DNA from 2 places in the Ruminococcus sp. HUN007 genome. Region 1 is predicted to be linked to the other one. Evidence: predicted binding sites of a transcription regulator. Region 1 holds the regulator's gene; the other holds the start of a gene.

Region 1 (4,344 bases):
GAAATGGTGAAGTATCTGTGCAAGCGCCTTGAAATCAGTGAAAACCAGGTATTTTCCGCATCGGCTCCGCTCGACCTTTCATTTACATTCATGATAAAGTCGATGTTTGAAACCTCAAAGCCGGAGCTGTGCTACATGCATTTCGCACCGCAGCACTCCCCTGCTATAAACGAAAACAGACCGATGGCAGAGCAGATACGTCAGAAAGATATAATCCTGCACTACCCTTACGAAAGCATCAAGCCTTTTATCCGCATGCTGAACGAAGCTGCAGCGGATCCTGATGTGGTATCGGTAAAAATAACGCTGTACCGCCTTGCACGCAACAGCAAGATAATTCAGGCTCTGGTGGACATGGCCGAACGCGGCAAGGACGTTCTCGTACTGGTAGAACTGCGCGCCAGATTCGATGAGGAGAACAACATCGGCTGGTCAAAACGTCTCCAGAATGCCGGATGTACTATTATATACGGACCGCCGGGTCTGAAAGTCCATTCAAAGCTTCTGCTTATAACCCGCAGAAGAGGCGGCAGACTCGAGTACATTACACAGGTGGGCACCGGAAACTACAACGAAAAGACTTCCGAACTGTACACCGACCTTTCACTTCTGACGGCAAATGAAAAAATAGCTGCCGGAGCACTTGAAGTCTTCAACGCACTTTCACTCGGCTCACTCGTGAAGAAGTCAGACAGCCTGCTGGTCGCTCCGTTATGCCTGCAGTCAAAGGTCATTGAAATGATCGACGAGGAAATAATGCAGGCCAGAAGCGGAAACAAGGCATACATCGGCATAAAGATAAATTCACTTTCCGACAAAGTCATAATCGACAAACTCGCCGAAGCTTCACAGGCAGGCGTACGAACAGAACTCGTCATACGAGGCCTGTGCTGCCTTATTTCAGGGGTAAAGGGAAAGACTGATAACATACGTGTGACAAGCATAGTAGGCCGTTTCCTTGAACACAGCCGCATCTATATTTTCGGAACGAAGCAGAGAAGAAAAGTATACATCAGTTCCGCTGACTTCATGACCCGTAACACTGTCAAGCGCGTCGAGGTAGCAGTACCGGTGTATGACCCGGACATAAAGGACCGCGTTGTGAACATTTTTGAAACTCTCATTTCAGATGACACCAAGGCAAGGATCCAGGGTTCAGACGGAATGTACCGCAGAAAGAGTGTCCGCAGAAAGAACATAAGCGCACAGGATACTTTCATGACCGAAGCTATAGAAAAAGCCGCATCAGCACCTGCGGAAAGAAAACCGGACGACAGCGGATTTTCTGATTTCTATAAATCATTTCTTATGCAGTAGCCTCGTTTAAAACCGCAGCGTATCCGCACTTTTATCTCTCCCGTAAAGGGAGTGCTAATGAGTAACCATCAAAACGATAATAAAATCATTACGGCGTCCCGCAAAAAAGGGACGCTTTTTTTGTGCACAAATAACATCAGATTCAAATTTCGGGCATCTACTTTGACAGTTTTAACAAAGATGAATAAACCTATTGACATTCGCCTTAAATAATGTTAAATTATATTTAGCACTCAGAGAGATAGAGTGCTAACACTTACGAACCAATATTGCTAATCAGGAGGCTTTCAGATGGATGAACGAAAGCTAAAAATACTGGCAGCTGTTGTAGATGAATATATTCTTACAGGCGAGCCTGTTGGTTCAAAGGCCATTTCCAAAGTACCGGGCATCAACGTTTCAGCAGCCACGATCCGAAACGACATGTCTGTTCTCGAACAGCTCGGATACCTTGAACAGCCGCACACATCGGCAGGACGAATTCCTACATTCAACGGATACCGCCTGTACATAGATCAGCTGATGACAGTCGAGGAACTCTCGGAAAGCGAACGTCAGAGACTTGATGCAATGCTCGGTGAAGAGGAAAACCTCACTGAAGAATCAATAATTCAAAGTGCCGGAAAAGCTCTTGCGGAACTCACAAAATGCGCTTCTGTAGTTGCAAATTCCGCACCTAAGTTTTCAGTCATCACCAAGGTTGATGTTGTTCCGACCGGCAAGCGTCTTTACCTTATACTGCTTATCACATCAAACGGCAGTATCAAGAACAAGGCATGCAGACTTGAATTTGATCTTGATGAAGAACAGCTCGCATTTTTTTCACATTACATTCAGGAAAATCTTCAGGGTGTTTCAATCGAGGAACTCTCGGAAGAACGAATGGAAAAACTTATTACAGCACTCGGTGCTTATATGATTACCCTTGCTCCGCTGGTAAAAGGTCTGTGTGAACTTTCACAGGATCTTCTCCACAATGAGCTTACGATAAGCGGCACAAAACAACCTGATCTCGTGCAGCGACTTTGACAAGAACGAGATAGTAAGATTCATTGAACACAAAAATGATTTTGCTGAGTTCCTTGACAGCAGTTTCAGCGGAATACAGGTAATGTTCAGTGAGGAAAATGACGACTTCATAATCGGCAACTCGAGCATGATAGTTTCAAAGTACCGCAAGGGTGACAAGGAAGCCGGTTCACTCGGAATAGTCGGACCGATGCGACTCAACTATGCAAAGATCATACCTTATATAGAGTATTTTACGCAGAAGATAACAGATGTTCTTACCGGAGAAATTCCGGAAACTGCGGGAAAGGAACCAGACAATAATGAGTAAGAAAAAGCACGCAGAAGAAACTTCAGAAAAGGAACTCGAAGTGAACGAAGCTTCTGAAAACGAAGCAGAAGAAGCTGCCGCAGAAAATGCAGAAACAGCGGAGGAAACTTCTGAAGCATCGCCGGAAGAAAGTGCTGATGCAAAAGTCACTGCACTTGAGGAAGAACTTAAAAAGGAAAAGGACAATTACATGAGACTTTTCGCTGAGTTCGACAACTTCAGAAAGAGAACTTCAAGAGAAAAAACTGAAGCATACGGAGATTCCGCAGCAAAAACAATAGGCGCTATCCTCCCCGCTCTGGACAACTTCGAAAGAGCACTCGATGCTCCGTGCGAGGATGAAAACTTCAAGAAGGGTGTTGAAATGATCTTCACTCAGCTCAACGGCATTCTCGAAAAGCTCGGAGTAACAGAAATAGAAGCACTCGGCGCACCATTTGATCCGAACTTCCACAACGCCATCAAGCAGGTGGAAAGCGAAGACGCCGAATCTGACACTGTATGCGAGGTATTCCAGAAGGGATACAAACTCGGCGACAGAGTAATAAGAACTGCAATGGTTGCAGTAACCGCCTGATCACAGATCATTCTGATGACAGGATATTAAAACGCAAACAAACAATAAACAAATATAAACATTCAGATTGAAAGGATGAATCAGTTATGGGAAAGATCATTGGTATTGACTTAGGTACAACAAACTCATGCGTAGCAGTTATGGAAGGCGGTAACTCAGTAGTTATCCCTAACTCAGAAGGTGCAAGAACAACTCCTTCAGTAGTTGCATTCACAAAGAACGGCGAAAGACTTGTTGGTCAGACAGCAAAGCATCAGGCTATCACAAACCCTGACAAGACTATCATCTCCATCAAGCGTCACATGGGTTCAGACTACAAGGTAGATATAGACGGCAAGAAGTACACACCACAGGAGATCTCAGCAATGATCCTTCAGAAGCTGAAGGCTGACGCTGAAGCATATCTCGGCGAAAAGGTTACAGAAGCAGTTATCACTGTTCCTGCTTACTTCACAGACTCACAGAGACAGGCTACAAAGGACGCTGGTCAGATCGCTGGTCTTACAGTTAAGCGTATCATCAACGAACCTACAGCAGCTGCTCTTTCGTACGGTATCGACAAGGAAGATGACCAGAAGATCATGGTTTACGACCTCGGCGGCGGTACATTCGACGTATCCATCATCGAAATGGGCGACGGCGTAACAGAAGTTCTTGCTACAGCAGGTAACAACCGTCTCGGCGGTGACGACTTCGACCAGAGAATCATCGACTGGATGGTTGCAGAGTTCAAGCAGGCAGAAGGTATTGACCTCTCAGGCGACAAGCTCGCTATGCAGAGACTCAAGGAGGCTGCTGAAAAGGCTAAGATCGAACTCTCATCAACAACAACTTCAAACATCAACCTCCCGTTCATCTCAGCTGATGCTTCAGGCCCTAAGCACCTCGACCTCACACTTACACAGGCTAAGTTCAACGAACTCACTGCAGACCTCGTTCAGGCTACAATGGGACCTGTTGACCAGGCTCTCAGCGACAGCGGTCTTTCAGCAAGCGACCTCAACAAGGTTCTCCTCGTTGGTGGTTCTTCAAGAATCCCTGCAGTTCAGGAAGCTGTCAAGAAGCGTATCGGCAAGGATCCATTCAAGGGTATCAACCCTGACGAATGCGT
Region 2 (4,344 bases), 990 kb from region 1:
TGACACACGATGCCGAAACTGAAAGAGCACTTAAAAGTCTCGAACTTTCAGAAGTAAAAGTAAACGGAATAGTCCTCAACGACATCCCGCTTTTCCGCGAAACCCACTCCCCGCTCCATCCGGACTTAAAAAACATAAGCAAAAACAAATTCATTTCCGGTTTCGGAATATAAAAAATCCGTCTTTCATTAGAAAGGCGGATTTTTTGTTAGCCCCCTCCCGTGGGGAGGGGGTTGGGGGTGGGGAGGGGGTTGGGGGTGGGGATAATAACCCCTTATTTTCCTGTCATAAGATCACAGATCATATTTGAGAATCCAACCGGATCATCAATTGACATGCCTTCGATAAGAAGTGACTGTGTATAAAGAAGCTCTGTATACTTCTTAAGCTTTTCCTTGTCATCATTATAAAGCTCCTTGAGCTTGCCGAAGATAGCGTGATCAGGATTGATCTCGAGGACCTTTTCTGCCTTTACCTTGTTGTCTGTAGGCATAGCATTGAGCACCTTTTCCATTTCAAGTGAAAGATCACCGTCGCTTGTAAGGCAGCAAGGATGTGACTTAAGTCTCTGTGAAAGTCTTACTTCCTTGATCTTGTCGCCGAGAGTTTCCTTCATGAAAGCAAACATTTCCTTGCTCTCTTCAGCCTTGGCCTTGATCTCTTCCTTTTCCTCAGGAGTTTCGATGTCGAGGTCACCTGCTGAAATTGACTTGAACTGCTTTTCCTTGTATGTGTTAAGCATCTTGATGGCAAATTCATCAACACCCTCTGTGAGGTAAAGGATCTCGTAGCCCTTGTCAAGAACCATTTCTGTCTGCGGGAGACTCTTTATTCTCTGGATGCTCTCGCCTGTTGCGTAGTAGATGAACTTCTGGTCTTCTCTCATTCTTGAAACGTATTCTTCAAGTGTTGTGAGTTTTTCCTCGTTTGATGAGTAGAACATGAGGAGATCACAGAGAGTATCCTTGTTCATGCCGTATGATGAGTAAACGCCTGCCTTGAGCTGGAGGCCGAATGCCTTGTAGAATTCCTCGTACTTTTCACGTTCATTCTTGAGCATCTTTGAAAGCTCGTTCTTGATAGTCTTTTCAATGCTCTTTGCTATGAGCTTGAGCTGTCTGTCGTGCTGGAGCATTTCTCTTGAAATGTTGAGTGAAAGATCTTCCGAATCAACAAGACCCTTGACGAAGCTGAAGTGGTCAGGGAGAAGATCAGCACACTTGTCCATGATAAGAACGCCGTTTGCATAAAGCTGAAGTCCCTTTTCAAACTCTCTTGTGTAGTAGTCATAAGGAGCCTTTGCCGGGATGTAGAGAAGTGCGTTGTATGTTGCAGTACCTTCTGTCTTTACGTGTACGTGCTTTATAGGATCGGTGTAGTCAAAGAACTTTTCCTTGTAGAAGCTGTTGTAGTCTTCATCCTTGAGTTCGTTCTTGTTCTTCTTCCAGATAGGAACCATGCTGTTGATGGTCTCACGCTCGATGAATGTTTCGTACTCGTCCTCAGTACCTTCCTTCTTGCGTGAATGTTCAACATCCATCTTTACAGGGAAACGGATGTAGTCGGAGTACTTCTTGATGATAGACTGGAGTCTGTACTGTTCGAGATATTCGCTGTACTTTTCCTCTTCAGTGTCATCCTTTACGCTGAGGATGATCTCAGTACCGACCTTGTCACGGTCGCATTCGTCGATAGTGTAGCCTTCAACGCCTTCGGACTTCCATTCGTAAGCCTTGTCAGCGCCGTATGCCTTTGAACGTACTGTTACTTCCTTGGCTACCATGAAAGCTGAGTAGAAGCCGACACCGAACTGACCGATAATGTCAACGTCCTCGCCGAGCTCATTGTTTGACTTAAAGTCGAGTGAGCCGCTCTTGGCGATAGTACCGAGGTTGTTTTCAAGGTCGTCGCGTGTCATACCGATACCGTTATCGGTAATTGTGATCTTTCTGTTTTCCTTGTCCACGTTTACAAGGATCTCGAAATCGTCTTTATTCAGGCCTACTGCATCGTCTGTAAGTGACTTGAAGTAGAGCTTATCAATAGCATCGCTTGCGTTGGAGATGAGTTCTCTTAAAAATATCTCTTTATGAGTGTATATAGAGTTGATCATCATCTCAAGAAGTTTTTTGGATTCTGCTTTGAACTGTTTTGTTTCCATTATTAATTCACTCCATATAAAATCAAATTAGCACTCGAACACTCCGAGTGCTAATTATTAGTATAGTACATTTTTCTGAAAAAATCAAGTGCCTTTACAAAAATTATTCTTCAAGGGCTTTGAGCGCCTTGATTTCGTCTTTGTTGACCTTGATCACTGAGTCCTTGATAATGGTAACTTCACTTCTGTCGATGATAACAGGTACTGCGCTGTCGTTTTCCGGACGAACCTTAAGTTTTCCTGTAATGATGTTAGCCTCCTCAACGTATCCCTTGACTTCATTCGGCATACGGACATAGGCACCGGTCTTAGGTGTGATCTTAAGAAGCTCCTCATATGTGTTCTGCTCGTACTTGAGGCAGCACATAAGTCTTCCGCAGGTACCGGATATCTTTGTCGGGTTGAGTGAAAGACCCTGTTCCTTAGCCATCTTGATGGAAACAGGCTGGAACTCACCTATGCAGCCCTTGCAGCAGAATTCACGTCCGCATATACCGAGTCCGCCGAGTATCTTGGCTTCATCGCGGACACCGATCTGCCTGAGTTCTATTCTTGTTCTGAACACGGCAGCCAGATCCTTTACAAGTTCACGGAAGTCAACACGTGTTTCGGCTGTGAAGTAGAACAGGATCTTGTTGTTGTCAAACGTGTACTCAACATCGATCAGATTCATGTCGAGACCGCGCTTCTTTATTTTCTGCTGGCAGATGGCAAATGCATCTTTCTCTTTCTGTTTGTTTTTCTTTACCACTTCAAGATCCTCCGGAGTGGCAATTCTGATAACTTCCTTGAGTTCGGAAGTAACAGCACTGTCTTCGAGCATCCGGTTCGGGATTACGACCTCACCGCATTCAACACCGCGGACTGTTTCGACAATGGCTTTCTGGCCGGCCTCGGCCTTTATCTTTCCCGGAGCGAAGTAATAGATCTTTCCGTTTTTCTTGAATCTTATTCCGACTATTTCTACCATGTTATTATTCCTTTACATTAAAGCTGTCTGAAAGCCGTGATCTCACCGCAGAGAACCGACGCGATCAGCTTGATATTTACATTTTTATCGATAAGCGAGTACGCTTTTCCGAGTGCGTCGTGCATCCTTTCACAGGCATTCATTGTCGTACCGGATGACAGTTCACGTGCTCCTCTGTCATAGCATCCTGTCATGCTGCCAGGATCATAACGCAGCGCAAGGGCATCACGGATTATGCAGTCGAGCATTCCTATGACGGTTTTAAACATATCCTTGTCGGCCGAAGCATCAGTAAGATTCTTCAGTATGCCGTACTCGTCCCTGTTAATTATACAGTCTGTGACCTTTTTTGTCAAATCAACAGCGGTCTTCATGGCATCTGAACTGATGTATTCCAGACACCTGCCGGCATTACCGCCGAAAACAGACGCTGCCTCTTCCGCATCCGCTCCGGAAACACCGCACGCAGCCAGTGCTTCCATAAGTTCTTCACGGCTCAACGGCGCAGCATTCAGGGTTATGACTCTTGAACGAATGGTCTCGAGGATAACGTTTCTGTCCGTCACGGTAAAGATAAAATACGCATGATCCGGCGGCTCTTCAATAAGCTTGAGCAGCGAGTTCTGCGCCTGAACGGTTATTTTGTCAGCGTCAGTGAATATATATATTTTCCTGTCGCCGTTATTCGGTTTTATATACGCATCCGAGCAGATCTCCCTGACCGTATCGACAGAAAATCCGCCCAGCTTGCCGCTATGCTCCGCATAGATAATATCCGGATGGGTGTGTTCTGAAGCAAGATGACATGACCTGCACGCAAAGCACGGCTTCTCCGCACTTTCACACACAAGCAGTGCTGCAAGCCAGTCAGCAATAGTCTTCTTTCCAAGCCCCTTCTCACCGCATATAAGGAACGAATGAGCCATTCTGTCCTTTTCGGACATATTTATTATAGTTTCTTTTATTAATTTATTTCCATAGATTTTCATTCCAGATGATTATTCCTTTATATCGTTCTTTACGACTCTCACTGTATCGATACCGAAGCTCTGCATTATTTCTGCAAGTTCCGGTGAGATGAGTTCGCCGCTTACGGCTATCGGTACGGCGGGAGGGCACGGGAGGTCGAGGGAGGTGCAGATGCGTCCGGTGGATTTGTTTACCGGTATCTCTTCGTAGTCACGGAAGGCGGCTTCACGAATTGTTAGTATCT

What was found. Region 1 encodes HrcA, which represses chaperone genes, less so after heat shock. Its sites were predicted from a motif close to TGTTAGCACTCNNNNNNNNNGAGTGCTAACA; they were not measured.
Region 2: a site for HrcA is predicted at 2,187-2,217, ahead of htpG (molecular chaperone HtpG). Genes of this name have one in related genera too.

Annotation. Positions count from the first base shown of each region.
Region 1 is NZ_JOOA01000002.1:2,527,147-2,531,490, reverse strand. Features, by position in the region: gene ppk1 (polyphosphate kinase 1) at 1-1,317, shown strand, start outside; gene hrcA (heat-inducible transcriptional repressor HrcA) at 1,609-2,346, shown strand; gene CC97_RS21110 (HrcA family transcriptional regulator) at 2,324-2,656, shown strand; gene grpE (nucleotide exchange factor GrpE) at 2,649-3,233, shown strand; gene dnaK (molecular chaperone DnaK) at 3,320-4,344, shown strand, end outside.
Region 2 is NZ_JOOA01000002.1:1,535,861-1,540,204, forward strand. Features, by position in the region: gene CC97_RS10795 (tyrosine-protein kinase family protein) at 1-173, shown strand, start outside; gene htpG (molecular chaperone HtpG) at 275-2,161, opposite strand; gene CC97_RS10805 (stage 0 sporulation family protein) at 2,265-3,131, opposite strand; gene CC97_RS10810 (DNA polymerase III subunit) at 3,149-4,120, opposite strand; gene CC97_RS10815 (aminotransferase class I/II-fold pyridoxal phosphate-dependent enzyme) at 4,130-4,344, opposite strand, start outside.